Regions from separate parts of the Megamonas sp. genome, predicted to be linked through region 3. Evidence: riboswitches for the same ligand, from Rfam matches in the RefSeq annotation. Region 3 holds a riboswitch; each other region holds the start of a gene.

Evidence for each region. A riboswitch is a leader RNA that binds a small molecule or an ion and turns the genes downstream of it on or off. The one in region 3 is predicted to bind cobalamin.
Region 1: it holds a riboswitch for cobalamin, as region 3 does, so the genes downstream of both, cbiD (cobalt-precorrin-5B (C(1))-methyltransferase CbiD) here and nikB (nickel ABC transporter permease) in region 3, are expected to answer to the same signal.
Region 2: it holds a riboswitch for cobalamin, as region 3 does, so the genes downstream of both, AC5LAX_RS10785 (sirohydrochlorin cobaltochelatase) here and nikB (nickel ABC transporter permease) in region 3, are expected to answer to the same signal.

What each region holds. Positions count from the first base shown of each region.
Region 1 covers NZ_CFQVBI010000078.1:23,833-32,411, forward strand. Annotated here, with positions in the region: gene cobJ (precorrin-3B C(17)-methyltransferase) at 1-230, opposite strand, end outside; gene AC5LAX_RS11600 (cobalt-precorrin 5A hydrolase) at 221-1,282, opposite strand; gene cobM (precorrin-4 C(11)-methyltransferase) at 1,282-2,043, opposite strand; gene cbiT (precorrin-6Y C5,15-methyltransferase (decarboxylating) subunit CbiT) at 2,068-2,649, opposite strand; gene cbiE (precorrin-6y C5,15-methyltransferase (decarboxylating) subunit CbiE) at 2,686-3,312, opposite strand; gene cbiD (cobalt-precorrin-5B (C(1))-methyltransferase CbiD) at 3,297-4,403, opposite strand; cobalamin riboswitch at 4,513-4,687, opposite strand; gene AC5LAX_RS11625 (GNAT family N-acetyltransferase) at 4,734-5,318, opposite strand; gene AC5LAX_RS11630 (heavy metal translocating P-type ATPase) at 5,528-7,897, shown strand; gene AC5LAX_RS11635 (AraC family transcriptional regulator) at 7,948-8,579, opposite strand, start outside.
Region 2 covers NZ_CFQVBI010000072.1:28,802-37,380, reverse strand. Annotated here, with positions in the region: gene AC5LAX_RS10810 (sugar porter family MFS transporter) at 1-368, opposite strand, end outside; gene araA (L-arabinose isomerase) at 831-2,315, shown strand; gene AC5LAX_RS10800 (DUF2284 domain-containing protein) at 2,414-3,007, opposite strand; gene AC5LAX_RS10795 (MotA/TolQ/ExbB proton channel family protein) at 3,130-3,747, shown strand; gene AC5LAX_RS10790 (ExbD/TolR family protein) at 3,750-4,169, shown strand; cobalamin riboswitch at 4,241-4,417, shown strand; gene AC5LAX_RS10785 (sirohydrochlorin cobaltochelatase) at 4,619-5,626, shown strand; gene cobI (precorrin-2 C(20)-methyltransferase) at 5,790-6,497, shown strand; gene AC5LAX_RS10775 (ABC transporter substrate-binding protein) at 6,518-7,480, shown strand; gene AC5LAX_RS10770 (FecCD family ABC transporter permease) at 7,493-8,518, shown strand; gene AC5LAX_RS10765 (ABC transporter ATP-binding protein) at 8,520-8,579, shown strand, end outside.
Region 3 covers NZ_CFQVBI010000065.1:90,039-98,617, reverse strand. Annotated here, with positions in the region: gene AC5LAX_RS09325 (segregation and condensation protein A) at 1-467, opposite strand, end outside; gene AC5LAX_RS09320 (site-2 protease family protein) at 478-1,104, opposite strand; gene AC5LAX_RS09315 (NUDIX domain-containing protein) at 1,145-1,690, opposite strand; cobalamin riboswitch at 1,983-2,167, shown strand; gene nikB (nickel ABC transporter permease) at 2,398-3,330, shown strand; gene nikC (nickel transporter permease) at 3,337-4,158, shown strand; gene AC5LAX_RS09300 (ABC transporter substrate-binding protein) at 4,205-5,773, shown strand; gene AC5LAX_RS09295 (ABC transporter ATP-binding protein) at 5,787-6,578, shown strand; gene AC5LAX_RS09290 (ABC transporter ATP-binding protein) at 6,571-7,515, shown strand; gene AC5LAX_RS09285 (MATE family efflux transporter) at 7,554-8,579, shown strand, end outside.

The DNA of each region.
Region 1 (8,579 bases), on a different contig from region 3:
ACTGCAACATTATGACCTTTTACAGCTTCTTCAATAGCCATTTTACAGCGGTCAACTTCTTGCATCATTCCTGTGCCAATTACATTTTTTCCATCTAAAAGATGTTTTATCAATTTAATATATGTGTTATATCCTGCTACTGTATCAGCTTCTAAAATAGCATTTAAAGCACGAGGAGTCATATCCTCTTTACCACCTGGACCAATTCCAATTACTTTAATCATTCCCATGCTAAGGACACCGTCACTTTCTCAAATTTTGTTTTCGGCAAAATTATTTTTGCCCTCTCATTATATGCCAATATAGCAGCTTGACATACATTTCCTATACCAATTTGTTTTTTTACAAAATTAGATTCAGGTAATTTATATTTATCAATCACATTTTGCATGATTGTATTATCATAAAAATGAGTTTCTACTTTATATTTTTCTGCCCATTGATGTAAAGCTTTCTCATTTTGCTTGACGATTGTAGAAACTAATGCTTTGATTTTTAAATCTTCACAATCTGCCATTTTTTTAGCTTCATTTATTGCCTGTTCCACAAGATTTAGTTCAACATCTCTGCGACAACCAACGCCAATTATCAATTGTTTTCGCGTTAAAAATAATATATTTTCTCGCACTTGTCGTTTATCTGTGATAAATACACAAAAATCATTTTGCCTATCAAATTCTTCTACATCAATTAATTTAGCTTCAATCTTAAAATCTCTAGCCAAATCGATTATCATCTGTTCACTTTGCTTTAAATCTTTATCTACATAATAAATAACTTTTTGCTGTTGAATTAATGCTGAATTAATTATTTTTATATGTTCTAAAGGATAAGGCACTAAATTATATTTTCTTGCCACCACATCAGGAGCAATTATTTTATTCGTATCTGTCGCTGTAGTAATTACTGGCATAGCATTTAATATATCAGCAATCTTCAACGTGAGTTCATTTGCTCCACCTAAATGACCAGATAATAAACTTATCGCAAAATTAGCTTTTTCATCTAAAACTATTACAGCTGGGTCTTTGACTTTATGCACGATAAATGGTGCTATCATTCGCACAGCAATACCTGTCGAAGTGAAAAATATAATCGCTTCATACTCAGCAAAAATATTTTTTATCACATCTCTCATTTTGTCATACTCATATATATGCTCAGCTAAACTAATATCATATCTATCTTTTTTTACATAGATATCACAAGTTTTCAAGGTATTTTGCAATTTACAAGCTAATTTAGCACCATTTTTAGTTACAGTAATAATTGCATATTTCATTAAGCTTTATCTGTACCTTGACGATACATATGACTAAATTCTGGTGCATAAAGACGAGATTTTGCATATTCTGTATCTAAACATTTACTTACAACAATCATAGCTGTACGAGAAATATTATTTTCTTTAACAATATCGGCAATAGTTTCAAGTGTACCACGTACAATTTTTTGTTCAGGCCAAGAAGCTTTCTGCACGATAGCAATAGGTGTAGATGGTTCATAGCCACCTTCAATCAGCTGTTCTACTACTTCAGAAATCATATGCACACTCAAGAAAATACACATAGTAGCTTGATGAGCTGCTAAAGATTTTAATTTTTCTTTTTCAGGAACAGGTGTTCTACCTTCATTGCGTGTGATGATTACAGTCTGAGAAATTTCAGGTAGTGTATATTCCTGTTTCAAAGCTGCTGCTGTAGCTAAGAAAGAACTTACACCAGGAATTACAGTATATTCAATATTGCGACGAGATAATTCGTCCATCTGTTCCTGAATAGCACCATAAATTGCAGGGTCACCAGTATGAAGTCGAACTGTCATTTTGCCTTCTTGTTCTGCTGCTGTAATTGTTTCAATAACTTCACCTAAAGTCATAGAAGCACTATTATAAATTTCACAATCTGCTTTTGCATAATCTAATAATGCAGGATTTACAAGAGAACCAGCATAAATAATTACATCTGCCTCTTTTAATAATCTTTGACCTTTAACTGTAATAAGTTCAGGATCCCCAGGGCCTGCACCAATAATATAAACCATAAAAAATATCCTCCCTAATTCATCTTATTTTAGTTTTTTACAAGTAACAATATAAACTGGATTTTGTGCATTGAACATATCATATGAACCGATTTGTCTTAAACGATTTACTTGTACTTGAATTGATTCATAAGTGTAATTTTCTTTTTGCTTCATATATGTTGTGATTTCAGATATTGTCTGGATTGTTACCGCATTTACGATAATGCGTCCACCTTCATTTAATTTACTATCAATTATATCTAAAATCTCAAACATATGTTTGCCACTGCCACCGATGAATACTACATCACAATTTGGCAATTCATCTAATCCTTTTGGTGCTTCTGTGGCAATGACTTTAACTTTATCTTCTAATTTAAATTTAGCAATATTTTGATGTAATAAATCAACAGCTAAATCTTTTTTCTCTATAGCATAAACTTCTCCTTGTGGAGCAAGTAAAGCCGCTTCAATAGATAAAGAACCTGTACCAGCACCAATATCCCAAATAATATTATCAGGACGAATTTTTGCCTTGCACATTGTCAAAATGCGAATTTCTTCTTTTGTCATTGGCACTTTATCGCGAATAAATTCTTCATCTGCTATTCCTGGTAAATTCAAATATGCACCAACTTTCTATTCATAATTTATTTTATATTAACCTTCAACTATCATCACACAATGACTCGCACATGCTTTTGTCTGTGCTTCATCTAAAGATAAGCTGACTATCTTTTCATCAGGATAAGAAAGTCTAGAACAAATATATGCTCTCGCATTTTTATCCCAACCTCTTGCAATCAAATATGTGGCTATAGCATTAGAATTAAATTTATTATCTGTGAGCATACCGATTATGCGACCTGGATAATATTTTAAGTCTTCATCACTTGGCACACGTCCATGAAAACTAAGTAGACTAGCGTCTTGCCATGGAAGTGCTATCTTGGCAAAAGCTGTTTGCATGGAACTTAGCCCTGGAATTACTTTTATATTTTCTAAAGGAAAATTCTTGCGCAAAGCACTTAACAAAGAATAATATCCTGGATCGCCAGATACCATCACTACTACATCATTATCATTTAATTCAACTTTTATAAAATCCATCACAGCAGTGATATCTGCTTTTATGGCAAAAGTTTTTTGACCTTGATGAGAAAATTCATTTAATGCTCTTGTTCCCCCAACTAAAACTTTTGCTTCATTTATAGCTTGCATAGCCATAGGAATGACATATTCTTTCGCCCCTGGACCAATTCCAGCCACAATTATTTTATGTTCCAACCTAATCTACCACCTATTTCTCTTGCATTATCGTCCATGCCCAAAATTTCACCTTTCAAAGTAACCATCACAGTTCCTACTTTGAAAGCATTAAATACATGTTGTTCACTGCGAAGACTAGCTCTTTTAGCTAATAAATCATAAAAACCTTTTTCTACCAATCCATATCTTTCAATAATTGGCATAGCTGCTTCTGTTGTCTTCACTTTAAAAATTTCTTCTATGCCTTTTTTACCCATACCTAAAAGAGCAGCATAAGAAGCTAATATTTCCAAGCGAGCATCAGCTATTTTACTATGTGTATAGAAAATTCCTCCAGCTACTTTTACCAATTTACCTAAATGACCAAATAAAAGCACTGATTTAATTCCTTCATCAGCAGCAAATTCCAACATATGACCGATAAAATTACTTGTCTGTACCATAGCTTTTGCTGGAAGATTTAATTTACTAGCGATATTTTCACCAATTTTCCCAGGAACAAAAATAATATCATCAAATCCATTTGCTTTGGCTACAGAAATCTGCGGTGTAAGTGAATTTTTAAAGCCTTCTTCAGACATTGGACGCACCACGCCAGTAGTGCCAATTATAGAAATACCACCTTCTATACCTAATATAGGATTAAGCGTTTTTTTCGCTAGTTCCACTCCTTTAGGAATAGATATCGTAATATCACAGCCATAAGCTTCTGGCAACAATTCACGAACGACTTTCGTCATCATTTTTCGTGGCCCTGGATTTATTGCCGGCTCTCCTGGTGGAATAGACAAACCTGCCTCTGTAACTTTTCCAATACCTAAGCCAGCATAAAAATTGATTTTATCATCATCTTTATTTATTTTTACTTCCGTAAATACAGAAGCTCCATGTGTGATATCTGGGTCATCACCAGCATCTTTTATGACTTCTGCTCTTGCTCCAGTTGATGTAAGCTCTACATTTTTAATGGGAATATGCAATAATTCTCCACTTAGAGCATATAATTCAATCTCTTGAACGACATTTCCCTGTAAAGCAAGTATAGCAGCTTTTGTACCAGCAGCTGCACAAGAACCTGTTGTATAGCCACTTTTCATTTCTTTACGCATAAAAAAATCTCCCTTTGGGCAGGGAGATAGACTTATCCCGTATTTCTACGAAAAATTCTCCACCTGCCCATCTCTCGTGAGTCTGAAAAATATATCATCTATAAATTTCACGGTGTTTTTCCAATAGGCAAGTCTCCTGACTTAGGTTCCTCGCTGATTTTCGCCTTCCCAAAATAAATTATTTCAGTGACATAATTAAAAATAGCTCCCCTTACAGTGGCGGGACCGTACTGGCTCTTCCAGTTTCCTTATTAAGCTTACGCACCTATCTCTATTTAATTTAATATATTATATTATAGGCATTATCCATTAATACTGCAAATCAAATTATTATTTCTTCAATATCTTTTCCACTAAATTTTTATCTAAATCAGGTAAATAAATAATTTCTTTTGCCAATGTTTCATGTTTATTTATCATTTTTTCCATGAAAACCATATCATACCAACAATTTTGCTTATAACCACATTTTGTAAAATGAGCTATTTTCTTATAATTAAATTTTTCATGGAAAGCTATACTTTGCGGATTGGGATAGGTTATGCTTGCTACTAAATTAGTTATATTTTGCAATTTTAAAATCGCTTCTAATTTCGTATATAAAATTTCTCCTATTTTTCTACCTTGATATTTTTCATTAATATAAATAGAAGTTTCTACACACCAATTATAAGCTTGTCGTTCCCTAAAAGTAGAAGCATATGTATAACCTACTATTTCATCACCAATACAAGCTAAAATATAAGGAAATTTCGACATTATTTTTGTTATACGCTGTTTAAATTCGTCAATTATTGGCACTTCATATTCAAAAGTGATATTTGTATTTTTTACATAGGGAGCATAAATTTCTACTAATTTTTCTGCATCATCTATTTTGGCTAAACGAAAAATTATTTTTTCATTGTTCTTCATTAAAATCTCTCCTCAATGACTAAATTTTTACTTAAAATCTATACAAATATTTATACTAAATAATTCTAGTCAAAATTTATATTGAGTCAAATAAAAATTTAATCATTATTGATATTCATTCTTGACACCATATACCCCATAGGGTATACTAAAGACGTAAAGATAATACCCCTATGGGTATATAATTATTTTAGAAAAGAGGCGTACATATGGCTACTACTTCTAATTTATCTATTGATAATAATAATCACAAACAAAAAGCATATTCAATCAATATCCATTGTGCTAATTGTGCTGCCAAAATCGAACGAAAAATCAACGAATTATCTAATGTAGATAACGCTACTATTTCTATTTTGACTAAACAATTAACTTTAACAGCTAAAAATCCTGATGAATTATTACCTACTATTCAAAAAATAGCAGACAAAATTGAACCTGGCACTATAATCTCTCAACTTGAAGAAAATGCTTCTAATTATAAAGAAAAAATCTATCTAATCGAAAATCTAGATTGTGCTAACTGTGGTGCTAAAATCGAAAAAAAATTAAACGAATTACCTGAAATTAAATCTGCTCAATTGACATTTGCTACTAAAAAATTAAAAATAGTAGCTCAAAATCCTGATGCACTTCTACCTCAAATAAATAAAATAGCTAATTCCATTGAAAATGGTGTAAAAATCATAAATGCTGATGAAGCTTCTTCAAAATCTCATCAAAATACAAAAAAATTTTTTGATGAAAAAACCATTGATATTATTGAAATTGTATTTGGTGCTATTTTATTTATCATTGGCGAATTTACCTCTCTTGTACCTGACCAATATACACTTTATCTGTATATCGTAGCTTATTTAATTTTAGGTTTCCATGTACTAAAAACTGCCATCACCAATTTATTTCATGGAAACGTTTTTGATGAAAACTTTCTCATGAGTATCGCAACTTTGGGAGCATTTGCTATCAAAGAATATCCTGAAGCTGTCGGTGTTATGCTCTTTTATCGCATTGGCGAATATTTTGAAGAACGTGCTACAGAAAAAAGTCGCAGTCAAATTATGGATGCTGTTGATTTACGACCTGAAACAGTAAATCTTCTCCATAGTGATAAAATGTCTGTTATTTCTGCTCATGAAGCCAAGGTTGGCGATATTTTATTAGTTCGTGCTGGTGATAGAATTCCTGTTGATGGCATTGTCATTGAAGGAGAAAGTCGTTTGGATACATCACCTGTTACTGGCGAACCTATTCCAATAAAAATTGCCCCAAATAGCTCTATCACTTCTGGTTGTTTGAATATTTCCGGCGCTATCAAAATGAAAGTAGAAAAACCTTTATCTGAATCTATGGTTTCACGCATTTTACAAGCTGTAGAAAATGCAGCTGCCAACAAACCTAAAATAGATAAATTCATCACTCGTTTTGCTAGAATTTATACTCCTATTGTCGTTTTAGTAGCTACGCTTACAGCTATCATTCCTTCATTGATTACAGGTGATTGGGAACATTGGATTTATACAGCTTTAACTTTTTTAGTAATTAGTTGTCCTTGTGCTTTAGTATTAAGTGTGCCACTTGCTTTCTTTTCTGGTATCGGTAGCGGTTCCAAACAAGGAATTTTATTTAAAGGTGGTCTAGCTTTAGAAGCTCTAAAAAATATAAAAACTATTGTCATGGATAAAACAGGTACACTGACTCATGGTAATTTCACAGTTAAAACTATAAATCCTACAAACAATTACACAAAAGAAGAATTGCTTTCTCTTTGTGCTAGTTGTGAAAAAATTTCTTCTCACCCTATTGCTATCAGCATTATCAATGAAGCCACTAAACAAAAACTCAATTTAAAAACTACTACTGATAATCAAGAAATTGCTGGTGAAGGTATAATCTGCACTATTGACAAGCAAAAAATTTATTGTGGTAATAAACGCTTAATGCAACGATTTAATATTGCTTTACCTGATGATTTGCTTATTAATGCTGGTACAGAAATATTTATTGGTATAGATGATAAATATGCTGGCTCTATTGTTATTGATGATACTATCAAAGATGATGCAAAATCCACTATCGCTAAATTAAAAAACTTAGGTTTAACTACAGCTATGCTCACAGGTGATAATGAACATAGTGCTTATGCTGTAGCTAATGAAGTAGGCATTGATAAAGTTCATGCTAAACTTTTACCTGAAGATAAATTAAAAAAATTATCCTCACTTAGACAAGAACATGGTAATGTATTTTTTGTCGGCGATGGTATAAACGACGCTCCTATTCTCGCCGGTGCTGATGTTGGCGCTGCTATGGGTAGTGGTGCTGATGCCGCCATTGAAGCTGCTGATGTAGTATTTATGAATTCTAAAGTTCATTCTATTTTCCAAGCAATAAATATTTCTCGCGATACCATTCGCATAGCATGGCAAAATGTAGTCTTTGCCTTAGGTGTAAAAATACTCATCATGATACTCGGTCTTATGGGATTTGCTTCCATGTGGGCAGCAGTTTTCGCTGATACTGGCGTAGCTATGATTTGTATTTTAAACTCCATTCGCATTCTCTATAAAAACTATTAATAGCTTCTAACTTTTAATAATCTGTTCATTTTCTTTTTTAGATGAACAGATTATTTTTTATATTTACGAAAATTTCTTGGAGTACATCCATTATATTTTTTAAAAAGTTCTGCATAATAACTTCCACTATTAAATCCACATTCTAATGCAACTTCTGTAATTGATAAATCTTCATTCTTTAATAAAATCTTACTTTTTTCTAATCTATATAAATTAACAAAATCATTTGGTGTTTTATTTACATATCGCTTAAAAAGTTCATAACACTTACTTTTACCTACATTTCCAGATTTTGCAATATCTTGTAAAATTATTGCTTTTTTATAATTTTGATAAATAAATATTACCATCTGTTTAAATATGTTCACATCATCAGAAGTATCATCTTTTATTAAGTTTAAATTTTTATCATTATCTATTAAATTATATATTTGATACCATAAATCATATACTAAAGACAACAATTTCCATTCTTTTGCTCTACAAGATTTTTCCTGCCAATCTATTAATGCAAATAATATTCTATCTAATTGTTTTCCTTCATTATTTTTCAAACACCATGCCAATAGTCCATTATTCTCAATAATAGGAATTACATATTCTCGATACATAGCTTTATTAATTGTTAATACTGAAGGATTTACCATTAAACAAATAAATTTACAATCATCATGATTATATT
Region 2 (8,579 bases), on a different contig from region 3:
ACCCCAATGGAGAAACCTAAGATTATACGAGAGATTAATAAAATTTCATAATTAGGAGCGAATGAAGAACCAAAACAACCAATAATAAATAAGAGACCTGCTGTTAAAATAGATTTTTTACGACCTAATTTAGATGAAATCCATAAAGTAATAATAGAACCAATAGCCGCACCAAACATCATAGAACTTACGATCCATTCTTGCATTTGGCTTGTGAGTGATAATTGGTCTGTAATGAATGGCAATGCACCAGCGATTACCCCAATATCAAGACCAAACAACAAACCAGCCATACCGGCTGCAACAGATACTAATTTGCGCATACGTTTACTTTGTTCAAGCGCTTCAGTGTCAATAGCTGTGGACATGAGATAAAACCTACCTTTTCTTTATTATAAAATTAACAGACAATTATAAATATCATACTAATTTAAACAATTTAATAAAGTTGTATGATATGTTGACAAGAAGAATTGTACTATAGTTTTTTTTATTTGACAAGTGCTTATTGCAAATAATTTTAAATTTTTTTGAATTTTTTTATTTAGGAAAAAGATTAATAAAAAATAATTTCCTTTATATAGATAAAGATTACTATAAAAATTATTTATATAGTGTAATTGTTAGAAAGATTGAAAAAATTTTTATAAATTTTATGTTTTTGCCTATTGAAATTTGTATAACATACATGCTATAATAAGACCATGTTGTATGACAATTATATATTATAATTTTCAAATAAATGGTAATATTAAATATACAACAGTTATAATAGAATTATTTGCAAGTAATAATATAAGTTATATTTTTAAAGAAAGAAGTTGTTTTTTATGAAAAAATTACAAGACTACAAATTTTGGTTTATCGTAGGTAGCCAGTTCTTATATGGCCCAGAAGCTTTAAAAGCTGTTGAAGAAGACGCAAAAAAAATGGTAGAAGGTTTAAATGCTTCTGGCAAACTTCCTGCAAAAATTGAATTTAAAGCTGTAGGTACTACTGCTGAAGTAATTGACAGATTTGTAATGGATGCAAACTATGATGATACTTGTGCTGGTATTATCACATGGATGCATACTTTCTCCCCATCTAAAATGTGGATTAGAGGTCTTAAAAAATTACAAAAACCATATCTTCACCTTCATACACAATATAATAGAGAAATTCCAAATGAAGAAATCGATATGGATTTCATGAACTTAAATCAGTCTGCACATGGTGACCGTGAACATGGTTTCATTGGTACTCGTATGCGTCTTGCTCGTAAAATTGTTGTTGGCTATTGGGAAACAGAAGCTGTTCAAAACAAAATCGCAACTTGGATGCGTACTGCAATTGGCGTAATCGCTAGTGCTGATTTAAAAGTTATTCGCTTTGGCGATAACATGAGAAATGTTGCTGTTACTGAAGGCGATAAAGTAGAAGCAGAAATCAAATTTGGTTGGTCTGTAAATACTCATGCAGTAGGAGATTTAGTACAGTACATCAACGCAGTAACTGAAGAACAAATTGATGCTCAAGTTGCTGAATATCAAACTAAATATGAAATGAATACAGATAATATTGCATCTGTACGTTATCAAGCAAAAGTTGAAGTTGCTATCAAAAAATTCTTAGAAGATAACAAAGCAGATGGTTTTGTAAATACATTTGAAGACCTTTATGGTATGGATCAACTTCCAGGTCTTGCAACTCAAGATTTAACTGGTCAAGGATATGGTTTCGGTCCAGAAGGCGATTGGAAAATTGCTTGCCTCACTGCAGTTATGAAAACTATGGCACAGGGCATTGATAAAGGTACTGCTTTAATGGAAGACTACACTTATCATTTCGGTAAAGATGGCGAAGATAGCTATAACCTTGGTGCACATATGCTTGAAGTTTGCCCTAGCGTTGCAGAAGGAACTCCAAAAATTGAAGTTCATGAACTTGGAATTGGTGGCAAAGATGCTCCAGCTCGTCTTGTATTTGAAGGTAAAGCAGGCAGTGCTATTGTAGCTACTCTTGTAGATATGGGTGGTAGAATGCGTCTTATCGTTAACGATGTAGAATGCGTAAAACCTATTATGCCAATGCCAAATCTTCCTGTAGCTCGCGTAATGTGGAAACCAATGCCAAGCCTTGAAGAAGCTGGTGAAGCTTGGATTTTAGCAGGTGGTGCACATCATAGCGTTATCAGCTACACTGTAACTGCTGAACAACTTCGCGATTGGGCTAATATGATGGGTATTGAATTCGTTCATATCACTAAAGATTTAGATATGGATAAATTTAAAGATCAGCTCATGCTTTCCGACATTATGTGGAAATTAAAATAATTTGTTAACTCTCTCTCTTTCCCCCATAACTTTATATATTTTCCCTTAACTGAGGGGGAAAGAATATTTTTTAAAACAACAGCGTATAACTATTATAGTTATACGCTGTTTTTGCTTATTATGTCAGATATAGTTGTAGCAGAAATAGTTTCGTTAGAGATTAAAGCATGAATTAATACGTGATATTTTGGTAATTTATCTAAGCCCCAAAGTAATTTTATATTAAATATATCTTCCATTACTTTTCCTAAATCTACGCCAAAAGAATCAAGAGAATGACGCATTTTATCTGGTTTTTTACAAGGCTGATTAACAGTTCTACTGCATTTGCAACAGTAACTACAGCCACCAGAAGATAGAGAAATTGTATTATCATTTTCTAAATTTAGTAGAGCAGTAGCTATTTCATTTTTTAGTTTGCGCAAAGTTTTGCGAGTAAATGTACTAATTTCTTCTTTAGTAGTTAAGCTATTTATAGTATCTTCACTGTAATTTATTTGTACAGCTACTAAATAAATAGATTTATATTGGCTCAAATAAGTTTTAGGATTAAAGCTAAGTGGTGGACAAGACCATTTATGTTTATAATTATTACATTGTTGGCAATAAGTCAAAAATTTGTCTATGTCTTGATAATTAGAAATAAAATCCTGCATATCATGATGGGCGACTTGAACTTTTGTAGTAAACATAAAAGCACTTCCTTAATTGTTAAGTTTTTTGATTTTAGGTTTGACAGCTATATTTGATAAGCTTATTATTAGTATGAATAAATTATAATACAAGAAGTGAGATTTTTATAGGAGGTCTTTTCATGGACTTATTGATGCAAGGTGTAGAGTATTTTCATAAGGGCGGATTAGTAATGTACATATTATTAATATGCTCAATCTTTATTATCACTATTGGTATAGAACGCTTATTATATTTTATGAAAGCTGATTCGGGAAGAGCTTTTGCACAAAATTTTTATAAATTGATGATTAATAATAAAATTGAAGAGGCTAGAAATTTAGCACAAAATAGCAAGGGGGATTTAGCTTCTTTAGTCGATTTTGCTTTCAATAAAATGCAAAATAAAAATATCAATTTGATGATGTTGTTGGAAGTTCAATCAGGGATAAGTATTTCTAAATTTAGAGAAAGACTTTATTATTTAAATGTAATTGTTACTATGGCTCCTTTATTAGGTTTATTGGGGACAATAATTGGTATGATTTCAGCTTTTAGCGTATTTAATTTAGAAGAAGGTCAAGCTATTGCTATCACTGGGGGTGTAGGTGAAGCATTAATCGCAACAGCTACAGGACTTTGTGTAGCTATTGTTTCTTTGGCTATTCATGCATATTTTGTGCAGAGAATAGACCGTATCGTAACTGATATGGAACAGGCTTTTTCACTAATTGAAGGTTATATAACTAGAGGTGAATGACAATGCGTTTAAAAGATAGAAGAGCGTTTTCTAAGCCTGAGGTCATGATTATACCAATGATTGATATTATGTTTTTCTTATTGGTATTTTTTATGCTCAGCACACTGTACATGGTGGATTTAAAAACTATTCCTGTAAATATGCCTAAAGTGCAAAATGCCCAAAGTCAAACAAATGTTAATTATTTAGTTACGATGAAAGCTGATGGCACTTTGTATTTAGAAAATAAATTGATAGATGAAGATACATTACTTCAAGGTGCAAAAGAAAAATATGAAGAAAATAATAATTTTGCTGTAGTTATTCGTGCTGATGAAAGCATTGATTATGGTAAAATAATGGCTTTATTAGATAAATTCAAGGCTATTGGTATAACTAAATTTGGTTTAGCGACAGAAACGATAGTACAAAAGTCGCAATAATGACTTGACATATTTATTACTAAATGTTATGGTAAAAATAGAATTAATTTTTTAATTAATTTTATTTATAATTTATATTGAGTGGAATAGGTGTCCCTAGGACTTAATAGATAAAGTAGTAAAAGCTACTACGGTCCCGCCGCTGTGAAAGTGAGCAACTTCAAAAATATGTCACTGAGATTTTCTTGGGAAGGCTTGAAGAAGCGATGAACTTGAGTCAGAAGAACTGCCTATTTGTCAATCACCGTTATGACCTGCGAGAGATAGGTAGGAGATTTATTACAGTATAAGGCTATCTCTACATCGGTATAATTCCATGTAGAGATTTTTTATACTAGAAATGAACCTTTGAGCGCGCAGAAGGTTCATTTTTTTTATGACTTTTAACCTAGCTTAAAAGAAAATTGTAGGATAAAGGGGATAACTCAGCTAAGAGAGGAAAGAACAATATGAAAGCTAAATGGAAAAAAATTTTAATGGCATCTATGGCATGTGTAGCCTTAACAGGCGTATCTGCAACATCTTTTGCTTCTGGTTATGAGTTGAGCTCTGAAGTAAAGACTGCAACTCCAGCTTTATTAAAAGCAACAGAAATTGGTTTACGTACTTATAATACAACAGATGAACAGCTAATGAAGGCACCAAATAAAGATGCTATTGTAGTGATGAGTTTTGGTACTACTTTTAAAGATACTCGTGCAAAAACAATTGAAGCAACTGTAGATGAAATTCAAAAAGCACATCCAAATACTAAAGTGGTATTAGCATTTACTTCACATATTATTATTGACCGCATTAAAGCTAAAGAAGGTATTAATATTCCAACTCCAGAAGAAGCTTTGGCACAACTAAAAGCTGAAGGCTATAATCGCATTGCACTCACTTCTTTAGATGTTATTCCTGGTATTGAATATACTTATAAAACAGCTGTTTATGATATTTACAAAACTCAATTTAAGAAAATGACTATTGGTACACCTCTTATGTATTGGATGGGACAAGAAAATCAAAGAGATGATGTAGAAGATGCTATGAAAGCACTTGAATCTCAAATGCCTAAATTAGGTAAAAAAGATGCAGTACTTGTTATGGCTCATGGTACACCAGATCCATCAAATGCATATTATGCTGTAATGCAAGATCGTTTAAATAAACTTTATGATGGCAAAGTTTTGATTTATACAGTTGAAGGTAATCCAAGATTAGAAGATGTCATTGAAGAGTTAAAAGCTAAGAAAATCAAAAATGTAACTTTAATGCCACTTATGATGGTAGCAGGTGACCATGCTAATAATGATATGGCAGGAGAAGAAGAAGATTCACATAAATCTATTTTAGAAAAAGAAGGTTTCAAAGTGGATACTTATCTTCACGGTTTAGGTGAAAATGAAAATGTTCGCCAATTATTTGTGGATAGAGCAAATGAAGCTTTTGATGCATTGCAAGCAGATAAATAAGCTGTGTGGCCTAAGCTTGACGCTTTTATATGGCAAGTGTAAAATAAACAAGAGCATTATTTTATTAAGTAATTTAGTTTCTACTAAAATATGCAAAATGTAATACAGTAAGGTATGTGGCAAATTTTGTCACATACCTTTTTATGCAGGAGGATTTTTAATCATGGCAGGAACTTTTTATGGTATTGGTGTAGGTCCTGGAGACCCAGAATTATTGACAATGAAAGCTATTAAAGCTATTGAAAAAGCTGATGTACTCATTGCACCAAAAACAGAAAAAAAAGATGGTAGCGTAGCTTTAAGCATAGCTAAACCTTATTTAAAAGATGATATTGAAATTGTATATCAAGTTTTTCCAATGGTAGTTAATTTTGAAACTACTGATGCATGGCAGAAAAATAAAGAAGAAATTTTAGCTTTATTACAAGCTGGAAAAAATGTAGTATTTTTAACATTAGGCGATCCAATGTTTTACAGTACATATATTTATGTATATCGTCTTTTAGCAAAAGAAAAAGATATAAATATTGAAACTATCCCAGGTGTGCCAGCATTTTGTGCGATTGGTAGTAAATTAGGTTATCCTTTAGTTGAAGGCAATGATATCATCAGTGTAATTCCAGCAACTGCTGATAAAGAAACTATTGATAAAGCTTTAGCTGTTTCTAATAATGTGGTAATGATGAAAGTTTATAAAAATTATCCTGAAGTAGTAGATGCTTTAGCTGAAAATGATATGGTGGATAATGCTGTACTTGTAAGCCGTTGTGGTCTTCCAGATGAAGAAATTATAAATGATTTACAAGCTCAAAAAGATAAAAAATTAAATTATTTATCAACTATTTTGACTAGAAGGAGTAAAGGTATTTAATTGCCTTAGATAATGTTACTATGAAAAAATTAAATGGTTTGTTTTGTATATTAGCTTTAGTAATATGTTTTTCAGTAATATTAGTTGGTTGTGGTAGTCAAACAGAGGAAAAAAATGCTTCGAGTGGAACTGATAGTTATTTAACTATTACAGATGATGCTGATAGACAAGTAGTTTTGACGAAAAAACCAGAGAGAATAGTACCATTATCAGCATCTTTTTTAGAGCCACTTCATGCTGTTGATGGAAAAATAGTGGCTAGGGTATCAGCAAAAACAGGTATTCCCAAAGAAGATGAAAATCTACCACAAGTAGGAAATGTCTATAATATTAATATTGAGAAAGTAATAGAAGCTCAACCAGATTTAGTAATTGCTTATAAGGGTATGAATGATAAATTTGTATCTACGTTTGAAGAAAATGGTATTCCTGTAGTTGTTCTTGAAATGCGTACGTATGACCAAGTAAAACATACTGTAGATGTTTTAGGGCAGATTGCAGGAAATCCAGATAAAGCAAAAACTTTGATACAAGATATGGATAATAAAATAGCAGAAATAAAAGACAAATTGCCAAATGAACATAAACGTATAGCAATACTACATAGTACAGCTCAAAATGTAACTGTACAGTTAGAAGGTAGTATTGCAGGTTCAACGGCAGAGATTTTGGAATTTGAAAATATTGCTAAGGGATTGACTCCATTAGAAAGCAATCCAACTTCTGCGCCATATAGTTTGGAAACATTAGTATCAGCAAATCCAGATGTTATCTTTGTTACAAGTATGGGAAAACTAGAAACTATAAAGAAATCTATGATGGAGAATGTAGAAAATAATCCAGCATGGCAGACTCTTCCAGCAGTAAAAGAAAAGAAAGTATATTTCTTGCCACAGGAATTATTTTTACTAAGTCCAGGCATTCATTATCCAGAAGCGGTTGAAACTATGGCTAAGCTTGTTTATCCAGATAAATTTAATTGATGGTGAATTGATATGACTATGCAAAAACAAGAAGTTTTACAAACTACAAAATTTGGCATAGCGATTAATAAATGGCGAATACTAATGATGATAGTATTCGCCATTTTAGCTTGCTCGGGCATTATATGCAGTATAATAAGTGGAGCAGTAGCTATTCCAATAAGCGAATTGAAAAATATTTTTATTGATGGTGTAAGTAGTCCTCACCAACAGATTTTATATAATATTAGATTGCCAAGAACGATAGTTGCAGGATTAGTAGGCATGAATTTGGCTATGGCAGGAGCTATTTTACAAGCTGTGATGAAAAATCCTTTAGCTGATCCACATATCATAGGGATTTCTTCAGGGGCAGGGCTTACAGGTATTTTAGTGATTGTATTATTTCCTGCTATGGAATATCTAATAACGCCTATAGCTTTTGTCGGTGCTATGATTGCAGCTATTTGCATTTATTTATTGGCATGGAAAAATGGTATAAGACCGTTGCGTATTATTTTAGCAGGGGTGGCAGTATCAGCATTTTTAGGTGCAGGTATTTCCGCTATTTTAGTTTTATATAGTGATAGAATACATGGTGCTTTGATGTGGATGGTAGGGGGCTTATCGGCTCGTTCATGGCCACATGTAGATATTATTTGGCCTTATGCTTTAATTGGATTTATTTTAGCAATGTTGGGTTCACGCCATTTAAATATTTTGCAATTGGGTGATGATATAGCAAAGGCTCTAGGGGTTAATGTAGAATTAACACGCATTTATTTGACTGCTATAGGAGCATTATTGGCAGCAAGTGCTGTATCTGTAGCAGGTTTATTAGGTTTTGTAGGGCTTATAGTGCCACATACAGCTCGTTTGCTTGTAGGTTCAGATTATCGCTATTTGATACCTTCGTCAGCACTTTTGGGAATAGCTGTAGTTACTTATAGTGATACTTTCGCCCGTGTAGCATTTGCTCCACTGGAATTGCCTGTGGGAATTTTCATGGCGATATTAGGAGCTCCATTCTTTTTATTTTTACTTAGAAAGGAGCTTTGATATGGTTAATTTAAAAGTATCTGATTTAATGATAAAAATATATGATAAATTGATTTTAGAT
Region 3 (8,579 bases):
ACATTTTGAAATGCTTGCCACAAAAGTTTTACATCAAGCCCTTTAGGTGGCAAATGTTTTGTCGGTAGATTAGAAGCTTCACGAAAAAATCTTTTGCCAGCTTCATCTGCCATTTCACCTAAAATACTGCTGACTTCTTTATAACGACGATATTCTAATAATCGTTCGACTAATTCTTTTCGTGGGTCAACCTCATCAGTATCATCTTCATTTACTTCTTCTACCTTAGTATCAGGTAATAAAATTTTGGATTTGATTTGTAATAATGTGGCTGCCATGACTAAAAACTCACTAGCTACTTCAATATTAAACTCTTTAAATTTAGCAAGATAATCCATATATTGTTCCGTCAATAGAGCAATAGGAATATCATAAATATCAATACGATTTTTTTCAATCAAATGCAATAATAAATCTAATGGCCCTTCAAAGGATTCTAAATGTACCTTATATTGTTCTTGTTGCATAAAAAACTCATTAAATAATAATAGAAATAATAAGATTTAAAATGCTTATAATAAAGTTACTGATAGGGTGAATGATAAAACCCAATATTCCAGTAAAAACAAGAGCGATTAGAATAAAAAAGCTATAACGATTAATTACAGAAGATTGATATTTATAAGCTAATCTACCTGGTAACAGAGAAGATAAGATTTTAGAACCATCAAGTGGTGGAATAGGTACTAAATTAAAAATAGCAAAATTTACATTATAAATAATAATTAATTGTAATACCATAACAAGCCAATGAGGAGCAAAACTATACTTAAAACAAAGAGCAAAAAATATTGAAGCTACAAAAGCTGTGATTAAATTAGCTAATGGTCCTGCTAAGGAAACTTGCATTTCACCTTTACGCCAATCATCAAAATTATTTAAATTAATTGGTACAGGCTTTGCCCAACCTATTTGAGCAAAAAATAACATAATCAATCCAATAGGGTCAATATGAGCTACAGGATTTAAAGTTAATCTGCCATTCATACGAGGAGTGAAATCTCCTAAATTATCAGCAACCTTAGCATGGGCATATTCATGAACAGTCAATGCAATCAACAAACCTGGGATTGCATATATCATATCTGGACCAAAACCAAACATTAAATACCTCCTAAATTTTTAAATAACAAATATAAATAAATTATTGTTTACACAATTTTTCTGCCATTAAAATAGCAACAACAGATTTAGCATCAAAGATTTCACCTTTATTAACTAAATCGACAGCTTCGCTTAGTGGCATTTCTACTAGATTTATAAATTCATCATCATCAGTATGTTGTTTACCTTTTACTAAATCTTGTGCTAAATAAATATAAATCCATTCATTAGAGAAACCAACAGTAGTAGCTAATTTATGAATTTGTGTGTATTTATTAGCAGTATAACCTGTTTCTTCAGATAATTCACGTTTAGCACAAATTAATGGGTCTTCGTCAACACTATCTAATTTGCCAGCAGGAATTTCTAAAGTTACTTTGCCAATAGGATAACGATATTGACGCACTAAAATAATATTACCATTTGGCAATACAGGAATAACAGCAGAAGCACCTTGATGTTTTATCCATTCACGAACAGCTTTATTACCATTTGGTAATTTTACATAATCACGCTTTACATGAAGTAATACCCCATCAAAAATATCTTCGGAAGAAACTTTTTCTTCAATTAAATCTTCATACATGAAAATCCCTCTCTTTATATTATAATATTGATAACAATTATAAATTTTATATTCATAATTATATCATCTATAAAAACAATAAGCTATGAGAAAAATAATATACAAAAGTCTATTGTAAATAGATTTTTTGTGGCTATAATTTTTAAATATTTTTATCAATCCGCCAATAAGTTAACAACTTTACAAAAACTATATATCTTATATAAAGTTTTTAGTAATAATAAAATTAATGAAATTTATTATAAAATAATTGACAAAGATTATCACTAATGATAACATAAAACATAAGTAATAAAATATAGATAGAATAGGTGTCTATACAGACTTAATAGGGAATTCGGTATAAGCCGAAGCGGTCCCGCCACTGTAAAGACGAGCGATTTCACAATTATGTCACTGAGAATAAATTATCTTCTTGGGAAGGCGTGAATAGCTATGACTCTAAGCCAGGAGAACTGCCTATTTAATAATCACCGTTATTACCTGCGAGCGATGGGAAGGCGATTTTGTACGAATATAAATTTGTATAATACTGCCTAATTCTATGGAATTAGGTTTTTTTATTATATTTTATATTTGTATATAATCATATTTAAGTCTGCTTGTTAAAGCAGACTTTTTTGTTAGGGATAAACAAGAAAATAAAGAAAGGAGCTAAAAGATAATCTACTAAAAAAATAAACAAAATATAAAGGAGGCTTTTTATTTTGAAACGATTAATAAATCGTTTAATTCAATTAGTAATTACTTTAATTGGAGTCAGTTTTTTAACATTTTGTTTAACTTATTTATCACCTGGTGATCCAGCCACTATGCTCTTAGAAGCATCAGATACTATTGTTTCTCAAGAAGTAATTGAGCAAACTCGTGAAGAAATGGGACTTAACGATCCATTTCTTGTACAATATGGTAATTGGCTTTTAGGTGTAGTGCAAGGCGATATGGGAATTTCTTATTCAGCTAAAAAACCTGTTATGGAGAAATTAATAGAAGGCTTTGCAGGGACTGTTTTATTAGCATTAACTACAATTATTTTAATTATGGTCATTTCCATTCCTTTGGGAATTTTTTCTGCTACGCATCGCAATAAAATTCCTGATTTTTTAGTGAGAATATTTTCTTTTATTGGTGTATCTATGCCAAGCTTTTGGGTGGGTTTGATTTTATTATATATCTTTGGCTTAAAGCTGGGTCTAGCTCCTATTGCTACAGCAAAGGTCAGTTTTTCAGGTTTAGTATTGCCCGCACTTACTTTAGCTATTTATCAATCAGCGAAATATACTAGACAAGTGCGTACTGTCATTTTAGATGAATTACATCAAGATTATGTAATTGGCGCTAGAGCTAGAGGATTGTCTGAAAAAGCTATTTTATGGAAACATATTTTACCTAACGCCATTTTACCTTTAATAACTTTATTAGGTATGTCCATCGGTTGGTTATTAGGTGGTGTTGCTGTTATTGAAACTGTTTTTTCTTGGCCAGGTATAGGCAAAATGGCAGTTCAAGCGATTACTATGCGTGATTATCCATTAATTGAAGGGATTGTTTTATGGATTGCCACAGTATATACAGTAATTAATTTTTTAGTGGATTTATCTTATAGTTATCTCGATCCAAGAATAAAAAAGGAGAATTAATACAATATGATTTTTAATTTTATAAAACAAAATAAATTATTCTCCATATATTCTTTTTCAGTCATTTTAATAATCTGCATTGCTCTATTAGCACCAGTTTTAGTGCCACATGATCCTTATGAAGCCAATATGTTGAAAGCATTGCAAACGCCAAATAATGAATATTTTTTAGGTACAGATAAATTGGGCAGAGATATTTTTTCACGCATAATCTATGGTATGCAAATATCATTATTTATGACGATTTGCATTGTGATTTTGACAGCAACTATAGGTTCAATCATAGGTATAATTGCTGGTTATTTTGGCGGTAAAATAGAACTTATTTTAATGCGTTTGGCTGATATTATGCTTTCTTTTCCAGGAATTATTCTAGCTATCGCTATAGCTGGCATCATGGGTGGAAGTATTATAAATACGATTTTCGCCTTAGTCGTTGTAAGTTGGGCAAAATATGCTCGCTTAGTACGAAGTTTAGTTATTAAATTAAAAAATAATGATTTTATCATAGCTAGTAAAACTAGTGGAGCAACTACATTTACAATTATGTATCATCATTTACTACCTAATATTTTACCGTTGATAGTGATTACGGGAGCTATGGATATTGGCACTATGATGATGGAAATAGCGGGTCTATCTTTTTTAGGTTTTGGTGCTCAACCACCTACACCAGAATGGGGATTAATGCTCAATGAAGGTCGTCAATATATTCAAACTGCTCCATGGCTGATGATTTATCCAGGGTTAGCTATTTTTATAGTAGTAGCTATATTTAATCTTTGGGGAGATAGTTTACGTGATATTTTAGACCCTAGACAGGATTGATAGATTTTATTGATAAGAAAAGAGGTTAAATATGAAAAGTTTTAGAATGAAAAAATTATGGAAGGCTATTAGTTTAAGTCTATGTGGTATATTGACTGCAGGTATAATAGCTGGTTGTGGCTCTGAAAATACAGTAGATAAAACTACTTTAAAATTTGGAGTTACAAATTTTGCAGATACTTTAGAGCCAACACAAAATTATTTTGGCTGGGTTGTGATGCGTTATGCTATTGGTGAATGTTTGGCAAAATTTGATGAAAAAATGAATGTTCAGCCATGGCTTGCGGAAAGTTGGTCTATTAGTGATAACCATTTAACATGGACTTTTAAAATCCGTGATAATGTAAAATTTTCTAATGGCAATCCAGTAACATCTGAAGCTGTAAAAAAATCTATTGAACGTGCTTTTGCTAAAAATACTCGAGCAAAAACTTTCTTTGAATACACAGAAATGAAGGCTGATGGTCAAAATCTAATAATCACAACAAGCAAACCTCAACCTAATATGCCTGGATTTTTGGCTGACCCATTATTTATTATTGTAGATGTTAGTGCAGAGGAACAAGGTAGAGATTTTGCCAAAGAAGGTCCAATTTGTACTGGTCCATATAAAGTGGAATCTTTTGTAAAAGAAAAGGCTGTAATGGTGAGAAATGAATATTATTGGGATGGTGAAGTTCCATTCGAGCGTGTAGAAATACCATCTATTGATGATCCTAATACTCGTGCTATGGCACTTCAATCTGGTGAAGTTAATTTTGCTGTAAATATCGCAGCTGGAGATATAGATTTATTTAGAAATAATGATAAATTCTATATCGATGAAATTTCTTCATTACGTACAGTACTTGCTCGTATTAATCAAAATGGTATTTTAGGCGATGATAAAGTTCGTGCTGCCTTGATTTCTGCTTGTGATCGAGAAAATTATAATAAAATATTACTAAAAGATACTTTTATCACAGGTAAAGCACCAATACCGCCATCTATGGATTATGGCTTTGATGAGTTGACAGATCCAAATGCATATAATCCAGAAAGAGCTAAGCAATTATTAGCCGAAGCTGGTTGGAATGATAGTAATGGAGATGGTATTTTAGATAAAGATGGCAAGGACTTAAGTCTTGATTTTGTCGTGTATAATAGCCGTGCAGAGCTTCCTTTATACGCTGAAGCTGTACAAGCTGATGCTAAAAAAGTAGGAATTAAGATAAATATAAAAAGTGTAGATTATAACCTTATTGATAAAATGGGTATTGATGGCGATTATGATTTACTTATTTCTAATATTACAACTGCTAATACTGGAGATCCTGAAATTTATTTAAGTTGGTATTGGAAAACTAATGTAAATGGAGATAATCCACAAAATGGTTCTGGATATAGTAATCGTGAATATGATGAGATTTTAAATCAATTATCTGTCGAATTTGATAAAGAAAAACGTCGTCAATTAATTATTGAAGCGCAACAAATCTTATTAAATGATGGTGCAGCATTATTCTTAGGTTATCCACAGACTAATATTATCAGCACCAAAGGCTTAGAGGGTGTAGTTATGTATCCATCGGATTATTATTGGCTTACTAATAAAATAAAACCAGCTAAAGCATAAAAGGGGTAAATTAATGTTACTTGATGTATCTAATTTAACTATTCAATATAACAAAAATATAGAAGCTACAGTTAAAAATATTAATTTTTCTTTGGATAGAGGAGAAATTTTGACCATAGTTGGTGAATCTGGCTGTGGTAAAACTACAGTGATTAGAGCCATATTAGGTTGTTTACCTAATAGCGGAAAGATTATAAATGGAAAAATTCTTTTTGAAAATCAAGATTTATTGAAATACAACCATAAAGATTGGCTATCTTTAAGAGGAAAACATATTGCTATGATTTTCCAAGATAGTGGTAATATGTTAAATCCTATCCAAACTATTGGTAAACAATTTATAGAATATCTACAAATTCACGATGATCTTACTAAAAAAGAAGCATATTCTTTTGCTGTAGAAATGCTTACTCGTATGAATTTAGCTAATCCTGAAAATATCATGAAATCATATCCATTTGAATTATCTGGCGGTATGCGTCAGCGTGTTGGTATCGCTATGGCAATAAGTTTTAAACCATCTTTATTATTAGCAGATGAGCCTACTTCTGCCCTTGATGTTACTACGCAAGAACAAATAGTTAAAGAATTGATAGAAATTCCTCGCAGTTGTGGTACAGCAATGATTGTAGTAACTCATAATATTGGTGTAGCTGCGTATATGTCAGATAAAATTATGGTAATGAAACAAGGCAAAGTTGTAGAATATGGTAAAGCCGAAGATATAATTAATTCACCACAGGCAGAATATACTAAAACTTTACTTGCTTCAGTTCCACAAATAGGAGGACAGCGCTATGTCTAAAGTTATTATGCAGGTAAAAAATATAACTAAAAAATTTCCAGCTAGTAATAATAGATTTTTAACAGCTTGTGATGATGTTAGTCTTAATATTAATGCTGGAGAAACAGTAGGCATTGTTGGCGAATCTGGTTGTGGTAAATCTACACTGGTAAAAACTATTATGAATATGCACGCACCAACTTCTGGTGAAGTTATTTTTCATAATCAAGATATTACTAAATTAACAGGAGAAAAACGTCGTCAAAATTGTCGTCATATTCAAATGGTTTTTCAAGACCCTACAGCAGCGTTTAATCCTAAAATGAAAATCGGCGATATTATTTGTGAACCGCTATTAAATTTTAATTTAATAAAAAAATCACAAATGAAAGAAAAAGCTCAAGAATTATTGCGATTAGTAGAGTTGCCAGATGATTTTGTATATAAATATCCGAATAATATGAGTGGCGGTCAACGTCAACGTGTAGCTATTGCCAGAGCTTTAGCCCTAGAGCCTGAAATTATTGTTTGTGATGAAGCCACTTCTGCTCTTGACGTATCTGTTCAGGCTAAAATCATTAAATTATTAGTAAAACTTCAACGAGAAAAAAATATCACCTATATTTTTATTTGTCATGATTTAGCTTTAGTTAGTTTATTTAGTCATCGTATAGCCGTGATGTATCTAGGCAATATCGTTGAAAAAATTGATGGTGATAAATTGATCGAAGCAAAGCATCCATATACTAAAGCTTTATTAAAAGCAGTTTTTTCTCTAGATAATGAGCAAAATAAAAATATAGAAACTCTTTTTGGTGATATCCCAAGCCCTTTGGACTTGCCAAAAGGTTGTCCATTTCAAAATCGCTGTAAATACTGCAAAGATATTTGTAAACAGGAAAAGCCAAAATTAAAAGAGATATCAGTTAATCATCATGTTGCTTGTCATTTATTTTAAATAAAATAATATAAAAATTTTAATAGATGGGAGATTTTATGCTATCACAATTAACTTATAAAGAATATCTAAAAGTAACTACTCCTTTTATGTTATCCACAGCTACACAGCCTCTATTAGGAGCTGTAAATACTGCTGTTATGGGGCATATGTCAGAAGCTTTTTATATAGCTGCTGTTTCTTTGGGAGTAATTTTATTTAACAATATATATTGGCTATTTGGATTTTTGAGAGTGTCTACTACAAGTTTTTCCGCTCAAGCTTTGGGCAGTGAATCCGCCAAAGATAAATTTTTAGCTTTAGCTAGACCACTACTTATAGCTATAGTAATAAGTTTAATATTTTTAATCATTTATCCGTGGATTTTCAAATATTATGCGTTGCTAATGAAGCCTGAAAGCCAAGTTGTTGAATTGATGAAAAATTATTGTGATATCATTATATGGGGAGCACCATTTGTTTTAATCAATTATGTAACGCTAGGCTGGCTCATGGGACAGATGATAATTCGCTATACTATGTTTATGCAAATATCCATGAATGTATTGAATATCGTCTTATCTATCGTATTTGTATTTATCATGGATATGAATATTCAAGGTGTAGCCTATGCTTCTTTGATTGCTCAAATATATGGTTGTATGATAGGTTTTATCGCTATTTATAAACGAGGGAACTTAATCATTTGCAGTGAATACATTCAAAGTTTAAAAACTTTACAACCATTTTTAGCCATGATGAAGGTAAATGTGGATTTAATGTTTCGCACTGTTTGTTTATTGACGATAAATAATTTGTTTGCCATAGCTGGGGCAAGCATGGGAACTGTTACACTAGCAAGTAATGCTATTATCTTAGAAATCATTTTTATCGTGGTCTACTTTATTGATGGTATGGCAAATGGTGTGAGCGTATTTTCAGGAAAAGCAAAGGGATATAAGGATATAAATTTATTAAATTCAGTATTAAAGATAAGCTTAAGATGTTTAGCTGTATTTATAATTTTTATTTCAGTGATTATGTATATCACTAAATCGTATTTTATAAATATGATGACTGATTTG